DNA from 2 places in the Streptomyces sp. NPDC051133 genome. Region 2 is predicted to be linked to the other one. Evidence: riboswitches for the same ligand, from Rfam matches in the RefSeq annotation. Region 2 holds a riboswitch; the other holds the start of a gene.

Region 1 (9,807 bases), on a different contig from region 2:
GGGAGCGTCCCGGCGGCGCCAGCGCCCGCAACCTGTGGCGCTGCGAGGTGGCCGGCCTGGAGACCCACGGCGACCAGATCCGCGCCGATCTCACCGGCGAACTCCCGCTCGCCGCCGATCTCACCACCGTCGCCGCCGCGGAACTCGACCTGCATCCCGGTGCATCGGTCTGGGCGACAGTCAAAGCGACGCAGACCCACGCATACCCGGCGTGAAGGCGCCTGCGCACTACCGTCGGGCCATGACCCTGAGCATCCGCAACCAGTTCCCCGGCACCGTCACCGCGGTCCACCCCGGCGAGGCCATGGCCATCGTCAAGCTCCGCCTGGACGGCGGCCAGGACCTCACGGCCGCCATCACGAAGGAATCCGCCGAGGACCTCGCGCTCGCCCCCGGCTCCCCCGTCCGCGCCCTGGTCAAGTCGACCGAGGTGTCCCTCGCCACCACCCGGGTCGAGGGCCTGTCCATCCGCAACCAGCTCCCCGGCGCGATCACCGGCCTGACCACCGGTGCCGCCATGGCCTCCGTGAAGATCTCCGTCCCCGGGGGCGAACTGACCGCGGCTATCACCAAGGACGCCGCCACCGACCTCGGACTCTTCGTGGGCTCCGACGTGGTCGCCCTCGTCAAGGCGACCGAGGTGTCCCTGGCGACGGACTGAAGACGCGGCAGGGCCCCGCCCGGAGACCGGACGGGGCCCTGCACGGCACTGCTCGCTCAGTCCTCGTACGCGTCCAGCGGCGGGCAGGAGCACACCAGGTTGCGGTCGCCGAACGCCTGGTCGATGCGGCGCACCGGCGGCCAGTACTTGTCGGCGGCCGAGACACCGGCCGGGAAGACGGCCTCCTCGCGGCTGTAGGCGTGCGCCCATTCACCGCCCAGCGCGGCGGCGGTGTGCGGGGCGTTGCCCAGCGGGTTGTCCTGCGCCGGCCACTCACCGGCGCCGACCTTCTCGATCTCCGCACGGATGGCGATCATCGCGTCGCAGAACCGGTCCAGCTCGGTGATGTCCTCCGACTCGGTCGGCTCGATCATCAGCGTGCCGGCCACCGGGAAGGACATGGTCGGCGCGTGGAAGCCGTAGTCGATCAGGCGCTTGGCCACGTCGTCCACGCTCACGCCGGTCTCCTTGGTCAGCGGGCGCAGGTCGATGATGCACTCGTGCGCGACCAGGTTGCCGGGGCCGGTGTAGAGCACCGGGTAGTGCGGCTCCAGGCGCTTGGCGATGTAGTTCGCGGAGAGCACCGCGACCTGGGTGGCGCGCTTGAGGCCCTCACCGCCCATCAGACGGACGTACGCCCACGAGATCGGCAGGATGCCCGCGGAGCCCCACGGGGCCGCCGAGATCGGGCCGACGCCGGTCTCCGGGCCCGCGGCCGGCTGGAGCGGGTGGTTCGGCAGGTACGGCGCCAGGTGCGAGCGCACCGCGACCGGGCCGACGCCGGGGCCGCCGCCGCCGTGCGGGATGCAGAACGTCTTGTGCAGGTTCAGGTGCGAGACGTCACCGCCGAAGTGGCCGGGCTTGGCCAGGCCGACCAGGGCGTTGAGGTTGGCGCCGTCGACGTACACCTGGCCGCCGGCCTCGTGCACCCGGGCGCAGATGTCGGCGACGTGCTCCTCGAAGACGCCGTGCGTCGACGGGTAGGTGATCATCAGCACGGCGAGCTCGTCGCGGTGCTTCTCGATCTTGGCGCGCAGGTCCTCGACGTCGATCTCGCCGTCCTCGGCGGTCTTGACGACCACGACCTTCATGCCGGCCATCACGGCGCTGGCCGCGTTGGTGCCGTGCGCGGAGGACGGGATCAGGCAGACGGTGCGCTGCTCGTCGCCGTTGGCGCGGTGGTAGCCGCGTACGGCGAGCAGGCCCGCCAGCTCGCCCTGGGAACCGGCGTTCGGCTGCAGGGAGACCTTGTCGTAGCCGGTGACCTCGGCGAGACGTTCCTCCAGCTCACGGATGAGCGTGAGGTAGCCCTCGGCCTGCTCGGCCGGCGCGAAGGGGTGCAGCTGGCCGAACTCGGGCCAGGTGACCGGCTCCATCTCGGTGGTCGCGTTGAGCTTCATGGTGCAGGAGCCCAGCGGGATCATGCCGCGGTCGAGCGCGTAGTCGCGGTCGGACAGCTTGCGCAGGTAACGCAGCATCGCGGTCTCGGAGCGGTGCTGCTGGAAGACCGGGTGGGTGAGGTAGACGTCGGTGCGCAGCTGCGCCTCGGGCAGGGTGTCCTCGGCGGTCGCGTCCAGCGCCTCGATGTCGGCGGCGACGCCGAAGGCGGAGAAGACGGCGTCCAGCAGGGCGCGGTTGGTGGTCTCGTCGCAGGCGAGGGAGACGTGGTCGGAGTCGACCAGCCGCAGGTTGGCACCGTTCTCCCGGGCGGCGGCGACGACCTCGGCGGCCTTGCCGGGCACGCGCGCGGTGAGGGTGTCGAAGAAGGCGCCGTGGACGATCTCGACGCCGCCGGCCTTCAGGCCCTCGGCGAGGATCGTCGCGTAACGGTGGGTGCGGCGGGCGATGGTCCGCAGCCCCTCGGGCCCGTGGTAGACCGCGTACATCCCGGCCATGACCGCGAGCAGCACCTGCGCGGTGCAGATGTTGCTGGTGGCCTTCTCGCGGCGGATGTGCTGCTCACGGGTCTGCAGGGCGAGCCGGTAGGCCTTGTTGCCGTCGGCGTCGACGGACACGCCGACGAGCCGGCCGGGCAGGCTGCGCGCGAACTTCTCGTGCACGGCCATGTAGCCGGCGTGCGGACCGCCGAAGCCCATCGGCACACCGAAGCGCTGGGTGGTGCCCACGGCGATGTCCGCGCCCAGCTCGCCCGGCGAGGTCAGCAGGGTCAGCGCCAGCAGGTCGGCGGCGACGGTGACCAGGGCGCCCAGCTCGTGCGCCTGGTCGATGACCGGCTTGATGTCGCGTACGGCACCGGAGGCGCCCGGGTACTGGATCAGCACGCCGTTGATCTCGCGCCCGGCGAGCTCGGCCGGGATGCCCTCGCCGAGGTCGGCGACGACGACCTCGACACCGGTCGGCTCGGCCCGCGTCTGGATGACCGCGATGGTCTGCGGCAGCGCGTCCGCGTCGATCAGGAACAGGCCCTTCTTGTTCTTGCCCATGCGCCGGGACAGCGCCATCGCCTCGGCGGCGGCCGTGCCCTCGTCGAGGAGGGAGGCGCCCGAGGTGGGCAGGCCGGTGAGCTCGGCGACCATGGTCTGGAAGTTCAGCAGGGCCTCGAGCCGCCCCTGGGAGATCTCTGGCTGGTACGGCGTGTAGGCCGTGTACCAGGCCGGATTCTCCATGACGTTGCGCAGGATGACCGGCGGGGTGAACGTGCCGTAGTAGCCGAGGCCGATCATGGAGCCGAGGACCTGGTTGCGGTCGGCGAGCGAGCGCAGCTCGGCGAGCACCTCGGCCTCGGTGCGGGCGCCAGGCAGGTCGAGGGCGTCGGCGTTCTTGATCACATCCGGGACCGCGGCGGCGGTCAGCTCGTCGAGCGAGCCGTAGCCGACGTGCGCGAGCATCTTGGCCCGCGCCTCATGGTCGGGGCCGATGTGGCGCTGCTCGAAGGGAATGCCCGCTTCGAGCTCCGAGAGCGGCATGCGGTGGGCGGTCATTGCGGAGGCCTCCTGGTCTGACGCGACCTTCGAGGGGCACCACGGCGCGGGTACCCCGACGGCCTCCCCCTCTGTCATCTCAACCTGAGAGCTTCACCGGGCATGTCCCGGCTTTCACCGTCGGTGAGAGCGGAAGCCGTCGACGCCCGCCCTGCTTTCCAGAGTGACCTCGTCCGTGCGGTACGTGAGCCTGAGAGATTCCGGGGAGGATTTGCTCCTTCGGCGCCTCCGAGGTGGTCGGAGGACTCTCCCGCACGGGGTCAGCAGCCGCTGTCAGCCTACCAGCGAGGTCAACGCCCCGGCCCTCGAGTGGCCGCCTCCTTGAATGTGCTCTTTTGTAGTGCTTACGGATGAGTTGCGACCACGTGGAGGGAGAGGGACCGTGCAGACCGACATCGATCCGCGCAACCTGATCGGCCGCAAGGCGTTCGACCGCAATGGCACCAAGATCGGCACCATCGACGAGGTGTACCTGGACGACGCGACCGGCGTACCCGAGTGGGCCGCCATACGCACCGGCCTGTTCTCCCGCGACGCCTTCGTCCCCCTGGAGCCCAGCGAGCTGATCGACGGCGCCCTCCAGGTCCCCTTCGAACGCGCCCTGATCAAGGACGCCCCCGACTTCGGCGTGGGCCGCCACCTCTCCCCCGAGCAGGAACTCCAGCTCTACCACCACTACGGCCTCGACGTGGCTCCACCGCCCTCGGTCCCGGACCACGACTTCGGCAAGCTGGCGGGGTCGGAGGAGACCTGAGCGCAGCCGTCCTCCGGGGCCCGGGGCGACACCAGCGGCAGCGGGTCGGCCGACCGCAGCGCGGGATCCTCCACGGAGAACGTCCGCACTCTCCCCGGAGCCGACTGGGGCGTCTCGAACCGCACGGTGACCCTCCCCAGCCCGCTCCCCTGCACCCACCCGGGCCCGTACTCGGCGTGCCACACGTCCTGCCCGGCGCGCCAGTGCCGTCCGACGGGCTCCGGCTGCTCCGCCACCGCCTCGGCCGCGCCCTTCTCCGGCTCCTCCGCCACAGGCGCCGGCACGGCCTGCGCGAACTGCGCGAACAGGTCCTCCTGGGTGTAGTCGGCGAGCCCGGAGACACCCACCCCGAGCAGCCGTACGCCGCCCGTGGTGTCCACGGAGTCCAGCAGCCGCGCCGCCGCCTCGCGGACGACCGCCGGATCGTCCGTGGGGCCTCTGAGCGTCTCGGAGCGGGTCAGGGTCGAGAAGTCGTACCGCCGCACCTTCAGCACGATGGTGCGCCCGGACAGCCCGGCCTCGCGCAGCCGGCCCACGCACCGGTCGGCGAGCCGCTGCACCTCCAGGCCGATGCGCAGCCGGTCGTGGATGTCCACGTCGTAGGTGTCCTCGACCGACACCGACTTGGCCTCGCGCTCGGCCACCACGGGCCGGTCGTCCCGGGCCAGGGCCATGGCGTACAGCGCCTGTCCGTGCGCCTTGCCGAGCAGCCGGACGAGCTCGTCCTGCCCCGCCTCGGCCAGCTCCTCGACCGTGGTGATCCCGGCTCTGCGCAGATGGTCGCCGGTGGCCGGCCCGACCCCCGGCAGGGTCCGCACCGTCATCGGCGCCAGCAGCGCACGCTCCGTGCCCGGCTCGATGAGCACCAGACCGTCCGGCTTGGCCTCCTCGGAGGCGATCTTCGCGAGCATCTTGGAGGCGGCGAGCCCCACCGACCCCGTGAGCCCCGTGACCTCCCGGATGTCGGCGCGCAGCTTCACCCCGGTCAGCCGCGCAGACTCCTCGTCCCAGGCCGCTCCCCCGGCCTCCAGATCGACGAACGCCTCGTCCAGACTCAGCGGCTCCACCAGCGGCGACAGCTCCCGCAGCAACGCCATCACCTGCTCGCTGACCGACCGGTACAGGGAGAACCGCGGCACGAGGTACGCGGCGTTCGGCGCGAGCCGGCGCGCCTGCGCCATCGGCATCGCCGAATGCACCCCGAACACCCGGGCCTCGTACGAGGCCGTGGCCACCACACCGCGCGGCCCGAGCCCGCCCACGACGACCGCCTTCCCCCGCAGGCTCGGCTTGGATGCCTGCTCCACCGAGGCGTAGAAGGCATCCATGTCGAGATGCAGGATCGTGGGCGCGTTTCTCACATCTCCGATGCTGCACCACGGCACTGACAATGCGACGGCGGCGGGCGCCCCGGGAGTACGGCGGTCAGACCGCCCGGTTGCGGCGGCGCGCCAGCTCGTCCGCGGGATTGTGACCGACGAGGGTCTCGCCCGTGTCGATGCGCTCGCCGTGCAGCTGGGAGAGCGCGTTCTCCACGTCCCGCCACACCACGCCCACGGCGATCCCGAAGATGCCCTGACCGCCCTGGAGCAGGGCGTGCACCTCGTCCGGCGAGGTGCACTCGTAGACGGTGGCGCCGTCGCTCATCAGGGTCATCCGCTCCAGGTCGCGGAAGCCACGCTCTCTCAGGTGCTGAACGGCGGTCCGGATGTTCTGCAGCGAGACACCGGTGTCCAGGAAGCGCTTGACGATCTTCAGGACGACGACGTCCCGGAAGCTGTACAGACGCTGTGTGCCGGACCCGTAGGCGGGCCGCACACTGGGCTCGACCAGGCCGGTGCGGGCCCAGTAGTCGAGCTGTCGGTACGTGATGCCGGCCGCCGCGCAGGCCGTGGGCCCGCGATAGCCGATCTCCTCGGACACCATGGACGTCGCCCCTCCGCCGTTCGGCACCGCCGTCGGCCGCTGCGGAGCGTGGTCGACCGCGTTGCTGTGAACCTGGTACGGACCGCTCTCCCCGAAACCGCCCACGGGAGCACCCCCAGCCGTACCGTCGCCGCTGGTTCTCACGCCGACCTCCGTCCTTGACCTGCCTTCTCGACGGTAGGCAGTCACCAGGGGTGCGTCAACGATCGCCACACTCGGCACGCCGAGTGATAATCACCCTAGGAGTGGTTTCCCGTGTCCCACCGCGGGGAAAGGCTAGCCGAATGCACTGGCGGAGGGCGGTAGGACGCTCTCACTGGCCGCCGGCACATGCCGCGCCCGAAGGCCGTACGAGCCGCCGCACGGAAGCCGTGGGCCGGCCCTGCGGCCGGCCACCGTCGCACCGGGCGCCGGTGCTCACTGGCTGCTGGTGCCGAAGTCCTCGGGCGAGATCTGGTCGAGGAACTCACGGAACTTCTCGACCTCGTCCTCCTGCTCGTCCGGAATGGCGATGCCCGCGTCGTCCAGCACCGTGTCACTGCCGTAGATCGGCGTGCCGGTGCGCAGGGCCAGCGCTATGGCATCGGAGGGACGGGCGCTGACCTCGACGCCGCTGGCGAAGACCAGCTCCGCGTAGAAGACACCTTCCCGCAGGTCGGTGATGCGTACTTCGGTCAGCTCCTGGCCGACGGCCTCCAGCACGTCCTTGAACAGGTCGTGGGTCAGCGGCCTCGCAGGGGCCATGCCCTGCTGGGCGAAGGCGATCGCCGTCGCCTCCCCCGGCCCGATCCAGATGGGGAGGTAACGGTCGCCCCCCACTTCGCGCAGGAGCACGATCGGTTGGTTGGAGGGCATTTCGACCCGGACACCTACGACATCGAGCTCGTTCACACAGCAACCCTAGGCCGTGCCCGGGACGTTTGGGTAGTCGGGCCGGGAACAGGTGCCCGATCCGGCCGCCGCGGCACCCGCCGTTTCAGGGCAGGCTGACCCCGAGAGCGGTCTTCACCAGGGCCGCGTGCAGCTTGACGGTGAGGGCCGCCAGCTCCTTCGTACGGGCCTCGGCATGGGCCCTGGTCTGCGGATTGCGGTGGCGCTTGAGCGGGGCCACCACCTGGTCCACCAGCCCGGCCTCCCGGTCGGCGGCGGCCTTCATCACCCGAAGGTGGCGCGGCTCGATCCCGAACCGGCCCAGCTCGGCGACGAGCGCGACCACGGTGACGGCCTCGGCCTCATAGGCACCGTCCTCCAAAGGAGCGATGAGCCCGTAGGACTCCCACTCCTTCAGCTCACCGTCGTCGATGTCCGCGGCGGCCAGCAGCTCGGCCCGGCCGACCCGGGCCACCGTGGGGCCCGGCGGCTGCGGCACGTCGTCCCCGGTGCGCTGGCGCCCGACGAGGGGCAGCTGGACGGCCTCGCCCCGCTCCATGGCGTCCAGGTGCTCGCGGATCACCTTGAGCGGCAGATAGTGGTCCCGCTGCATTCTCAGGACGTGCGCCAGCCGTGCGACATCGGCGGCGCTGAACTTGCGGTAGCCCGACGGGGTCCGCTGCGGCTCGATGAGCCCCTCCGACTCCAGGAAGCGGATCTTGGAGATGGTGACTTCGGGGAACTCGTCGCGCAGCGCGTTCAGCACCGTGCCGATGCTCATCAGCCCACTGTCCCTGGCGGCGGTACCGCTTCCGGCACCGCCGCTCGGTGTTTGAAGCATGGACCTTCCCTGGGGGTCCCCCCGGACAACGGCCCGGGGGCGGGTCAGATGCCCTGCCGGCTCGCGTAGAACACCAGCCGGTACTTGCCGATCTGCACCTCGTCACCGTTCGACAGAGCGACCTGGTCGATCCGCTCGCGGTTGACGTACGTGCCGTTCAGGCTGCCCACGTCGGCCACGGTGAACGAGCCGTCCGGGGAGCGGCGGAACTCCACGTGCCGGCGCGAGACCGTGACGTCGTCCAGGAAGATGTCGCTCTGCGGGTGACGGCCGGCCGTGGTCAGGTCGCTGTCCAGGAGGAAGCGGCTGCCCGAGTTCGGCCCCCGGCGCACCACCAGCAGCGCCGAGCCCAGCGGCAGCGCGTCCACCGCGGCCTGCGCCTCGGGAGAGAGCGCCGGCATCGCCGTCTGACCGGTCACCTCCGCGTCGTACGCCTCGATGCCGGAGATCGAGATCGTGGACGTCGTCTCCGAGGCACGCTCCGGCGCCACTCCGGGGCGCAGCGGCGCGCCGCAGTTGGAGCAGAAGCGGGCGTTCTCCGCGTTGCGGTTACCGCACCTCGTACACACCAGGGCCGACATGGACGGATCCTCCTGCCGCGGCTGCCCCGCCGGGGCATTGGACGCGTACGGGCCGGAGGCAAACCCTCCACCCGTACCTGAGGTTGACGGTTGCCCGAAACCTATGCCGCCGGACTGGGCAGGGTCAACCGACGCCCCGCCCTGGCCTCCCGAAATGTCACCGCCCGGACCAGCGACCTGGTCACGGAACAGCGGGCGCTGGCCCTCCGCGTCAGGCTGGGCGCGATGGCGAGCCGTCGCGTTGTCGCTGCCCCTGCCCTCTCGCGCGCTCTTGCCGAACAACTTCGCAAACAACTTCACGGGCGATTCCCCTTGACCGAAACAGACCCGCCCGTGGGGCAGGACGAACCCTGATTGCCTACACCGGCCGAGCCGGACATTCTCACAACGTCCGTAACCACCAGACAGTTTCCACCACGCACCACCCCTTCGGTGCGCCGACCCCCCGCAACCTCATGCCCCTGCCGGACGTACCCCATGCACCACCGGTTCACTGGGAGGACGACCGAGCGTAGTCAGGCCGCTTCGCCTGTCGCAAGGCATCCACGACGATCTTGTCCGACCGCTCCACGGTCGCGGTGGCCTGCTCCTTCTCCAGGGTCTGCACCACGCCTCCGGGAATGTTCAGCGCCGGCTCGAGGTCCTGCGGCTTGCCGATGACCTTGAAACGATAGGGCGCGTTGATCTTGTTCCCGTCGACGCTCACACTCTTGCCCGAGTCCGTGAAGTAGGTGTTCGCCACCACCCTCACTCCGTTGACCTGGATCGCCTCCGCGCCGGCCGCGCGCAACTCCTGGATCGCGTCGAGCAGCATGTCCGCCTGGACCGTCCCCTTCGTGTCCTCGATCGTCATCGTGATGCCGGGACCCTGGGCCGCCACGGTGCCCGCCAGAATGCCGAGTTGCTTCTCCTTCTCGGCGGTCTGCTTGCGTGCCTCAGCGGCCTGGTCGGAGCTGCTCTGCAGCTCCTGACGCTGCTTTTCGAGTCCCTGCTTCTCGTCCTCAAGACGCTGAGTACGCGAATCCAGTTCATCGAGGATACGAACAAGATCTTCCTGACGTGCGCCGCGCAGCGCGCTGTCGGTGTCGCTGTTCGACGCCACCTGCACGGCCAGCCCGAAGCCGAGGCCGAACAACAGTACGGCCACGATGAGTTGGGCGCGGGTGAAACGCGGCGGCCACAGCCCCTTGACCAGCCGCTGCCGGCCGGTCAGCGGTGCCTCGGGCCGCTCC
Region 2 (9,807 bases):
ATCGTCTTCGCGTCCGGCGTGGAGATGGCCTTCAGACCCAGGTGGTCCTTGGCGGAGTCCTTGTACGGGCCCTTGTAGGTGTTCTTGGGGTCCAGCATCTGCTGGAGGTAGATCGGACCGCCGGACAGGACGTCCTGCGCCCAGACGCGCTCGATGCCGTACTTGATGTCCTGGGAGGTGATCGGCTTGCCGTCCTCCCAGGTGGCCCCGTCACGCAGGGTGAAGGTGTACGTCTTGCCGCCGTCCGAGACCTTGCCCGTGTCCGTGGCCAGGTCCGGGGTGAGCTCGGCGCCCGCGGCACCCGGCTCGGTCTTGTACGTGACCAGCTGGCGGCTGTAGTAGCGCGAGAAGTCCCACATGAACCCGTAGTAGCCGCGCGTGGTGTCCCACGAGTCGGCGTCCTGCGTGCTCACGAACTTCAGCGTGCCGCCCTTCTTGACCTGGTCGGCCTGGGCGACCTTGTTGACCGCCGCGTTGAAGCCGGCCGCGCCGTTCTTCGAGCCGCCGTCGCCATTGCCACCGCCGCACGCCGCCGTGGTCAGCAGCCCGGCGACCACTGCGGCAGCGGCAAGGGCCTGCTTGCGCCGCCCTGAGGTGCGTTGGGTAGTCACGATCTCGGATCCTCCGGATTTGATGAGAGACCCCGTGGATGAGCTCACGGGACGCTTGGGGTACGGCACTTCAGCGGGAAGCCTTCGGGTCGAGCGCGTCCCGCACGCCGTCGCCGAAGAGGTTGAAGGCCAGAACCGTGATGAAGATCGCCACGCCCGGGATCACCATGTACATGGGGTCCGAGTCGTAGTAGTCGATCGCGCTCGAAAGCATCTGTCCCCAGGAGGACGTGGGCGGCTTGACGCCCACACCCAGGAAGCTGAGTGCCGCTTCGGTGAGGATGTTCGTGGGGATCATCATCGTCGAGTACACGATGATGGGCGCGACGAGGTTGGGCAGCAGCTCCTTGAAGAGGATGTAGAACTGCCCGGCACCGAGCGAGCGGGCCGCCTCGACGTACTCGCGCTCACGCAGCGAGAGCGTCTGGCCGCGCACCACACGGCCGATGTACGGCCAGCCGAAGAAGCCGATGACCAGGATCATCACGAAGACGCGCACGCCCGTACCGGTGAGGCCCAGCATCTGGTTGGGCATGACCGAGACCAGCGCGATGATGAACAGCAGCTGCGGGAAGGCCAGGAGGCCGTCCATGACGCGGCTGATGAGCGAGTCCACCCAGCCGCCGAAGAAGCCGGCCAGGATGCCGAGGATGGTGCCGAGGATGACGGCGACCACGGCCGACAGGAAGCCGACCAGCAGCGAGATCCGGGCGCCGTAGAGGATGCGGGCGAAGATGTCGCGGCCGTTGACCGGCTCGACACCGAGCAGGTGGTCGCCGCTCAGGCCGCCCAGGGAGCCCTTGGGGGTGCTGAACAGCGGGTCGATCAGGCCCTGGTGGTAGACGTCCGGGTCCTGTCCGACCAGATTCGTGATCACCGGCGCGAGCAGGGCGATCGCGATGAGGAGGACCACGACTACGCCGCCGGTGAGGGCGAGTTTGTCCCGCTTGAGGCGCTCCCAGGCGATCCGCCCCAGCGACCGGCCCTGAACGGCCTTCGCGCCGGTGGCGGCGACCGCCGCTTCCTCGGCCGCGCCCGGGGCCGCTTCCGCGGTCGGCTCGTGCAATGGTGCCGTCATTAGGCTGGGACCCCTCTCAACCGGCGGTAGCCGGCCCGCACTTGCCGCTGGTAGCGGCATCAAACAGTCCGTCGTACACAGGGGCGAACCCCTTGAAGGGGGAGTCTTCAACGCTTGCGCGATCAGCCGCCAGCCTTGACGGTGAAAGGATGCGCAACCGTGATGCAAGCTGGCGTTTCCTGTTATACGGACAGCGAGTTGCGGTGACCGGACGCAATTGCCCCGGCCAGGGGCCCCGGGGACGGCGGATCCCGGGGTCGCGGCTCAGTAGCCGCCGTGCACCGGCGGATAGCCGTATCCGGCGGCCGGGGCCTGCGTCCGGGGCGGCGCCTGGGGCTGGGGCGGGGCAGCGTGGGCCTCGCGGTCGTAGAACGGGCGGGCGTGGGTCCGCATCCACATCACGACCGGGTCGTATTCGTCCGTCATGGCCACCGTGGACACCGGCAGCCCTTCCGGGACGGCGCCGACGGACTGCTGCATCATCGCGCGCACCGAGTCGACCGCGGCGGGCGAGGTGTCGTACACGTCCAGGCCGATGGCGAGGTACGGCGCCCCGAGCGCCGGCTGGACCCAGGCGCGGCGCAGGGAGCGCAGCGCGGGGGTGCGGTGGGCGTTCTGCGCGAGCAGGGCGTAGAACTGGGGGACCTCGATGCCGGGTTCGGTCAGGCTGAGGGGTCCGGCGGGCTGGCGCTCCAGGCCGGTGGCGATGCGCCGCAGGTCCAGCCAGGTGATGCCGACGCCGCCGCCCGGGGCGTGCGGGTTGAGCCAGAGGCCGTAGTGGTCCGGGAAGAGGGTGCGGGCCACGTCGAGGCCGTCGACGACCTCGTAGGAACGGTTCCAGCCACTGGCCGACAGCTCCTGGGCGGAGGTGACGCAGGGGGCGTAGTGGAAGCCGTCCACGTCCATGTCGCCGTACTGGGCGTCCGGGGCGCCGGCCTGGCCGTGCCACAGGAGCATCCAGATCTGGCCGGAGGAGGGGGTGGCGAGGGCGCGCAGCAGGGCCTCGTAGGCGTCGTAGCGTCCGGGGGTGACCTGGCGCAGCATGTGCTCGACGCTGCCGCTGTGGCTCGCGCTCACCTGTTGTACCGGCCCTTCTGGGAGTTGCCCCGCGTTTGTGAACAGCTTAAGCGCCCAGCAGCTCGGGGCCGCCGGCTTCGTGCGCGGGTGCGGGTCGCCTGTGGCTGGTCGCGCAGTTCCCCGCGCCCCTGGGTGGGCTCAGTGGCCGTACTGGTAGAAGGGACGGACGTTCGTCTTCAGCCAGTCGGCCACCGGATCGTCGGTCACGTCCAGCAGGACCAGGTTGACCGGCCACGGCACCGGGATCTTGCCCAGGGCTTTACCGAGGGCCTCCAGCGGCAGGGCCCGCAGGTCGCCCTCCCACCGGGAGAGTTCGACGCCGACGAACATCACCGGGTCGGCCGTCTCGATCGCGGCGAGGCAGCGGCGGGCGGTGAGGACCACCCCGGTGCCGGCGAACTCCGCGGAGGCGGCCGCGAGGAAGTCGACCGGGTCGTCCTGCCAGTCGGGCTCGAAGAGGCGGACCCTGCCGCCGCTGCCGGGGCCGTCGAGCGGGGTGCGGCCGGCGCGGCACAGCTCGGCCACCGCCTGCGGCGGGACCGGGACGCCGACCACTCCGTCGGGGTTCACCGCGATGCCGACCTGCGGGGGTAGCCCGCGGGCGAACTCCACGGCCGGGGCGACGGTGTACGCCATGTGGGACCCGGCGACCTGGCGGAGCTGCTCCTCGGAGCTGAACACGGGGACGTACGCCTGGCCCTCGATGTCCAGCGTGGGCAGGTCCAGCGCGCCGCTGTCGGGGCCGCCGCCGCCCGGCAGGGGGATCCACAGGAAGCTGCGGCCGAGGACCTCGACGATCCGGCCGGCCGCGGCGGGTATGCCGAGGGAGGCCGAGAGCACCTCCTCCAGCTCGTTGCCGGGCCAACCGCCGTGCGGGTGGGGGTGTGCCTGTGCCGGGATGTCCGCCGGGAATTCCGCCGCCGAGAAGTCCATGTGCCTGCCGCCTGCCGGGAACCACTGCTGTGACCCAGAAGGCTAGCGGGTGGCGGTGACAGTCGTCCCGCCCCGCTCAGCCGGTGAATTCCACGCGGCTCAGGGTGTCCGCCGCCGCCCGGTCGAGCAGCACCACCGAGCCGCAGCCGACGGGCGTCTCGCCGCGGCTGACCGCATCCAGCAGCCGGGCGGTCGTACGGCGGTGGCGGCGGAAGGCGTGGCGGGAGACGCCCCGGCCCCGCTCGCGCTGGCCCTCCCGGGCGGTCTCGGCCGGGACGTCGAGCAGCAGCAGGTGCAGGGTGCCGCCGCGGCGCCGGGCCTCGCGGGCGAGCCAGGCGCGCACCCAGCGCTGCGTGCCGCAGTCGTGCACGACGACGCCCCCGCCGGCGCGCAGGGCGCGGCGCAGGGCGGCGTAGTGGGCCACGCGGACCGCCGGGCGGTAGAGCGCGTACGGCACGAAGCGGGGCAGGCGGGCCGCGAAGCGGTCGCGGGTGTCCTGGGAGTCGATGCGGCGCCCGGCGGCCGCACGGTGCATGAGGGTGGACTTGCCGCTGCCGGGCAGGCCGGTGATCACCGCGATGTCCCGAGGCCCGAAGACCAGCGTGCGCGGGCTGTGGCCGGCGCGGTCGCGCAGGTCGCGGACGGCCGGGGCGGGCCGCCCGGCGCGGCGCTCGCGCGCCGGGGCGGAGGGCTGCTTCGGCACCGCGACGGCGGTGGCGGTGGCGTACGCCGTGGTCCTCTTCACCGTGGTCCGTCCTTCCCTGGAGGCCTGGTAATACCCATGCCCGTGTAGCGTAAAGAGAAGGTAATGCGCGAAGTCCCGCGGTTCGGTGCGCGTCCTGCCGCAGCCCGGTTACAGATGCGGCCCTGACGAGGGACGGCCCGGCGTGCAATGATGTGCCCGCCAACTGCATACCGGCCGTTTGAATCCGCGCGGGAGAGTCCCTGGCAGCACTGGTGCCGGGGCGCCGAAGGAGCAAGTCCCTCCCTTGAATCTCTCAGGCCCCGTTACCGCGCGGGCGAGGCACATCTGAAAAGCGGGCCGCTGCGTCAGTGGCTCCACCCAAGGTGCAAGCCGTGGTCGTCCCTGTGGCGGTCATGGCGAACCTCTCAGGTTCCGATGACAGATGGGGAGGAACGTTCCTCGCCCCATCCCTGTTGCCCTGGGAGACGACCGACCGATGAGCAGTACCGCACTCCGTCACACCGCGCTGGATGCCGTGCACCGCGCCCTCGGTGCGACGATGACCGACTTCGCCGGCTGGGACATGCCCCTGCGCTACGGCTCCGAGCGCGACGAGCACGTGGCCGTGCGCACCAAGGCGGGTCTGTTCGACCTCTCCCACATGGGCGAGATCACCGTGACCGGCCCGCAGGCCGCCGCCCTGCTGAACTTCGCCCTGGTCGGCAACATCGCCTCCGTGGGCGTCGGCCGCGCCCGCTACACCATGATCTGCCAGGCCGACGGCGGCATCCTGGACGACCTGATCGTCTACCGGCTCGCCGAGACCGAGTACATGGTCGTGGCCAACGCCTCCAACGCCCAGGTGGTGCTGGACGCGCTCACCGAGCGTGCCGCCGGCTTCGACGCCGAGGTCCGTGACGACCGGGACGCGTACGCGCTGATCGCCGTCCAGGGCCCTCAGTCCCCCGGCATCCTGAAGTCCCTCACGGACGCCGACCTGGACGGCCTGAAGTACTACGCCGGCCTGCCCGGCACCGTCGCGGGCGTCCCGGCCCTCATCGCCCGCACCGGCTACACCGGCGAGGACGGCTTCGAGCTGTTCGTGAAGCCGGAGCACGCCGTCGAGCTGTGGCAGGCGCTGACCAAGGCCGGCGAGGGCGTCGGCCTGGTGCCGTGCGGCCTGTCCTGCCGGGACACCCTGCGCCTGGAGGCGGGCATGCCGCTGTACGGGCACGAGCTGACCACCTCCCTCACCCCCTTCGACGCCGGGCTCGGCCGGGTGGTGAAGTTCGAGAAGGAGGGCGACTTCGTCGGGCGCGAGGCGCTCACCGGGGCCGCCGCCCGCGCCGAGCAGAACCCGCCGCGCGTCCTGGTCGGTCTGGTCGCCGAGGGCCGCCGGGTGCCGCGCGCCGGGTTCGCCGTCGTCGCCGGCGGCGAGGTGATCGGCGAGGTCACCTCCGGCGCCCCCTCCCCCACGCTGGGCAAGCCGATCGCCATGGCCTACGTCGACGCGGCGCACGCCGCGCCCGGCGCCGAGGGCGTGGGCGTGGACATCCGCGGCAGCCACGAGCCGTACCAGGTCGTGGCGCTGCCGTTCTACAAGCGCCAGAAGTAGACACTGGGCGCGGAACGTCCCCCTGACGTGACCCTGCGCACATTTTCCCTGCTCACGGGCAGGTCCAGCAGTCCCCCCTTCATCAGCACTCCCGCGCGTACAGGAGAATTCAGGCCATGAGCAACCCCCAGCAGCTGCGCTACAGCAAGGAGCACGAGTGGCTGTCGGCCGCCGACGAGAACGGCGTCGCGACGGTCGGCATCACCGAGTTCGCGGCCAACGCGCTCGGCGATGTGGTCTACGCCCAGCTCCCCGCGGTCGGCGACACGGTGGCCGCGGGCGAGTCCTGCGGCGAACTGGAGTCGACCAAGTCGGTCTCCGACCTGTACTCCCCGGTCACCGGTGAGGTCGTCGAGGCCAACCAGGACGTCGTCGACGACCCGTCGCTGGTGAACTCGGCCCCCTTCGAGGGCGGCTGGCTGTTCAAGGTCAAGATCACCGGCGAGCCGGGCGACCTGCTCTCCGCCGACGAGTACGTCGCGTTCACCGCGGGCTGAGGAGTCGTAACCGTATGTCCGTCCTGAACACGTCCCTGCACGAACTGGACCCGGAGATCGCCGCCGCGGTCGACGCCGAGCTGAACCGCCAGCAGTCCACGCTGGAGATGATCGCCTCCGAGAACTTCGCGCCGCTCGCGGTGATGGAGGCGCAGGGGTCGGTCCTCACCAACAAGTACGCCGAGGGCTACCCGGGCCGCCGCTACTACGGCGGCTGCGAGCACGTCGACGTCGCCGAGCAGATCGCCATCGACCGGCTCAAGGAGCTGTTCGGCGCCGAGTACGCCAACGTGCAGCCCCACTCCGGCGCCTCCGCCAACCAGGCGGCCCTGTTCGCGCTGGCCCAGCCCGGGGACACCATCCTCGGCCTGGACCTCGCCCACGGCGGTCACCTGACCCACGGCATGCGCCTGAACTTCTCCGGCAAGCAGTTCAACGTGGTCGCGTACCACGTGGACGTCGAGACCGGTCTGGTCGACATGGCCGAGGTCGAGCGCCTGGCCAAGGAGCACCGCCCGAAGGTGATCATCGCGGGCTGGTCGGCGTACCCGCGCCGGCTGGACTTCGCCGAGTTCCGCCGGATCGCCGACGAGGTCGAGGCCTACCTCTGGGTCGACATGGCGCACTTCGCGGGCCTGGTCGCGGCCGGCCTGCACCCCAACCCGGTCGAGCACGCGGACGTGGTGACCTCCACCACCCACAAGACCCTGGGCGGCCCGCGCGGCGGCATCATCCTCGCGAAGAAGGACTTCGCGAAGAAGCTGAACTCGTCCGTCTTCCCGGGCTTCCAGGGCGGCCCCCTGGAGCACGTGATCGCGGCCAAGGCGGTCTCCTTCAAGGTCGCGGCCTCGGAGGAGTTCAAGGAGCGCCAGCGTCGTACGGTGGACGGCGCGCGCATCCTCGCCGAGCGCCTGACGGCGGCCGACGCCCGTGCGGCCGGCGTGAACGTGCTGTCCGGCGGCACGGACGTGCACCTGATCCTGGTCGACCTGCGCGAGTCCGAGCTGGACGGCCAGCAGGCCGAGGACCGCCTCCACGAGGTCGGCATCACGGTCAACCGCAACGCCGTCCCGAACGACCCGCGCCCGCCGATGGTCACCTCCGGTCTGCGGATCGGTACGCCGGCCCTCGCCACCCGCGGCTTCACGGCCGAGGACTTCGCCGAGGTCGCGGACGTGATCGCCGAGGCGCTGAAGCCGTCCTACGACGCCGAGGCCCTCAAGGCGCGCGTGCAGGCGCTCGCCGCCAAGCACCCGCTCTACCCGGGTCTGAACAAGTAAGTCACCTTCCGCGGAGCACCGCGCACACTGGACGTACGGCGTGCGCGGTGCCCGCCCCCTGTACCACCTTTTGCACCACCCCCGCATTGAGGAGTCATCCGTGGCCATCTCGGTCTTCGACCTGTTCTCGATCGGCATCGGCCCGTCCAGCTCCCACACGGTCGGCCCGATGCGCGCGGCGCGCATGTTCGCACGCCGGCTGCGCAACGAGGACGTGCTGTCCTCGGTGGCGTCCCTGCGCTGCGAGCTGTACGGCTCCCTCGGCGCGACCGGCCACGGCCACGGCACGCCCAAGGCGGTGCTGCTCGGTCTGGAGGGCGCCTCCCCGCGCACCGTGGACGTGGAGACGGCCGACGAGCGGGTGGAGGAGATCAAGGCGGCCGGCCGTATCTCGCTCCTCGGCGAGCACGAGATCCCGTTCTCCTTCGAAGACGACCTGGTCCTGCACCGCCGCAAGACCCTGCCGTACCACGCCAACGGCATGACCATATGGGCGTACGACGCCTCCGGCACGGAGCTTTTGTCGAAGACGTACTACTCGGTCGGCGGCGGCTTCGTCGTGGACGAGGACGCGGTGGGCGCCGACCGCATCAAGCTGGACGACACGGTCCTGAAGTACCCCTTCCGCACCGGCGACGAGCTGCTGCGCCTCACGAAGGAGACCGGCCTGTCGATCTCCTCCCTGATGCTGGAGAACGAGCGGGCCTGGCGCACGGAGGAGGAGATCCGCACCGGCCTGCTGGAGATCTGGCGGGTGATGCGCGAGTGCGTGCAGCGCGGCATGTCCCGCGAGGGCATCCTGCCGGGCGGCCTGAAGGTGCGCCGCCGCGCGGCCGTCTCCGCCCGCCAGCTGCGCGCCGAGGGCGACGCGCCGGCGCACGCGATGGAGTGGATCACGCTCTACGCGATGGCGGTGAACGAGGAGAACGCGGCCGGCGGCCGGGTGGTGACCGCCCCCACGAACGGCGCGGCGGGCATCATCCCCGCCGTCCTGCACTACTACATCAACTTCGTCCCCGGCGCCGACGAGGACGGCGTGGTCCGCTTCCTGCTGGCCGCCGGCGCCATCGGCATGCTCTTCAAGGAGAACGCCTCCATCTCCGGCGCCGAGGTCGGCTGCCAGGGCGAGGTCGGCTCCGCCTGCTCGATGGCCGCGGGCGCCCTCGCCGAGGTGCTCGGCGGCTCCCCCGAGCAGGTGGAGAACGCGGCCGAGATCGGCATGGAGCACAACCTGGGCCTGACCTGCGACCCGGTCGGCGGCCTGGTCCAGATCCCGTGCATCGAGCGCAACGGCATGGCCTCGGTGAAGGCGGTCACGGCCGCGAAGATGGCGATGCGCGGCGACGGCTCGCACAAGGTGTCCCTGGACAAGGTCATCAAGACCATGAAGGACACCGGGGCGGACATGTCCGTGAAGTACAAGGAGACCGCCCGGGGCGGGCTCGCGGTGAACATCATCGAGTGCTAGGGAAACGAGCCCTGCCCAGCACGTTCGCTTCTTTCGACGCTGTCAGGGCCTTCCTTGCTTGCCCGGCGGAAAGTCCCCGGAGAGTCCGCCCTTCACGGGCGTTGGGCACGTGTCGCCTCAGGACCGATCGGGACGGTCCTGAGATCATCTCGGGTTGTGGAGCGGATCAGCCCGCGCGTCCGTCTCCCGAGCGCGTGGTCATCGAGATCACGATCGACCGAGCCATGGGCCAGGTGGCCACCTCCCGGCCGAAGACCGCGAGCCCTGCGGCCTGACCGCGAACTCACGCACGGCCTCTGCCGCTCAGCCCAGGAGCCGTCGTCGCCAGGGGTGGTCCGGCGCGATCACCTTGATTGCCTCCGACAGCCAGACCCGTTGTTCTCCCTCCAGCAGCGGCAGCGCCGCCTCGAAGTCGGTCTCGTCCATGTCCCGCGTCGCCTTCGCCTTGTAGAAGAGCTGAACCTCGGGCGCAAGGTGAGGAATGCCGGTCGCGCTCGTCCGTCCCACCCGCGCGATCGGAAGCCGGACCTACGGGGTGCGTCGCGAGACCCACTCGGTGCCCA

Evidence for each region. Region 2 has a riboswitch for glycine ahead of gcvT (glycine cleavage system aminomethyltransferase GcvT). Riboswitches for the same ligand answer to the same signal wherever they lie in the genome.
Region 1: linked by a shared signal. The riboswitch ahead of gcvP (aminomethyl-transferring glycine dehydrogenase) and the one ahead of gcvT (glycine cleavage system aminomethyltransferase GcvT) in region 2 are both predicted to bind glycine.

What each region holds. Positions count from the first base shown of each region.
Region 1 is NZ_JBFBBK010000090.1:1,730-11,536, forward strand. It holds gene AB0N17_RS43275 (ABC transporter ATP-binding protein) at 1-215, shown strand, start outside; gene AB0N17_RS43280 (TOBE domain-containing protein) at 242-661, shown strand; gene gcvP (aminomethyl-transferring glycine dehydrogenase) at 718-3,603, opposite strand; glycine riboswitch at 3,772-3,866, opposite strand; gene AB0N17_RS43290 (PRC-barrel domain-containing protein) at 3,986-4,357, shown strand; gene AB0N17_RS43295 (DNA polymerase IV) at 4,279-5,718, opposite strand; gene AB0N17_RS43300 (MerR family transcriptional regulator) at 5,783-6,427, opposite strand; gene AB0N17_RS43305 (bifunctional nuclease family protein) at 6,701-7,174, opposite strand; gene AB0N17_RS43310 (MerR family transcriptional regulator) at 7,260-7,994, opposite strand; gene AB0N17_RS43315 (FHA domain-containing protein) at 8,039-8,875, opposite strand; gene AB0N17_RS43320 (DUF881 domain-containing protein) at 9,066-9,807, opposite strand, start outside.
Region 2 is NZ_JBFBBK010000016.1:117,066-126,872, reverse strand. It holds gene AB0N17_RS18560 (ABC transporter substrate-binding protein) at 1-611, opposite strand, end outside; gene AB0N17_RS18555 (ABC transporter permease) at 682-1,689, opposite strand; gene AB0N17_RS18550 (enhanced serine sensitivity protein SseB C-terminal domain-containing protein) at 1,954-2,766, opposite strand; gene AB0N17_RS18545 (enhanced serine sensitivity protein SseB) at 2,905-3,699, opposite strand; gene AB0N17_RS18540 (AAA family ATPase) at 3,776-4,444, opposite strand; glycine riboswitch at 4,624-4,723, shown strand; gene gcvT (glycine cleavage system aminomethyltransferase GcvT) at 4,881-5,999, shown strand; gene gcvH (glycine cleavage system protein GcvH) at 6,116-6,496, shown strand; gene glyA (serine hydroxymethyltransferase) at 6,511-7,776, shown strand; gene AB0N17_RS18520 (L-serine ammonia-lyase) at 7,877-9,244, shown strand; gene AB0N17_RS18515 (hypothetical protein) at 9,548-9,670, opposite strand.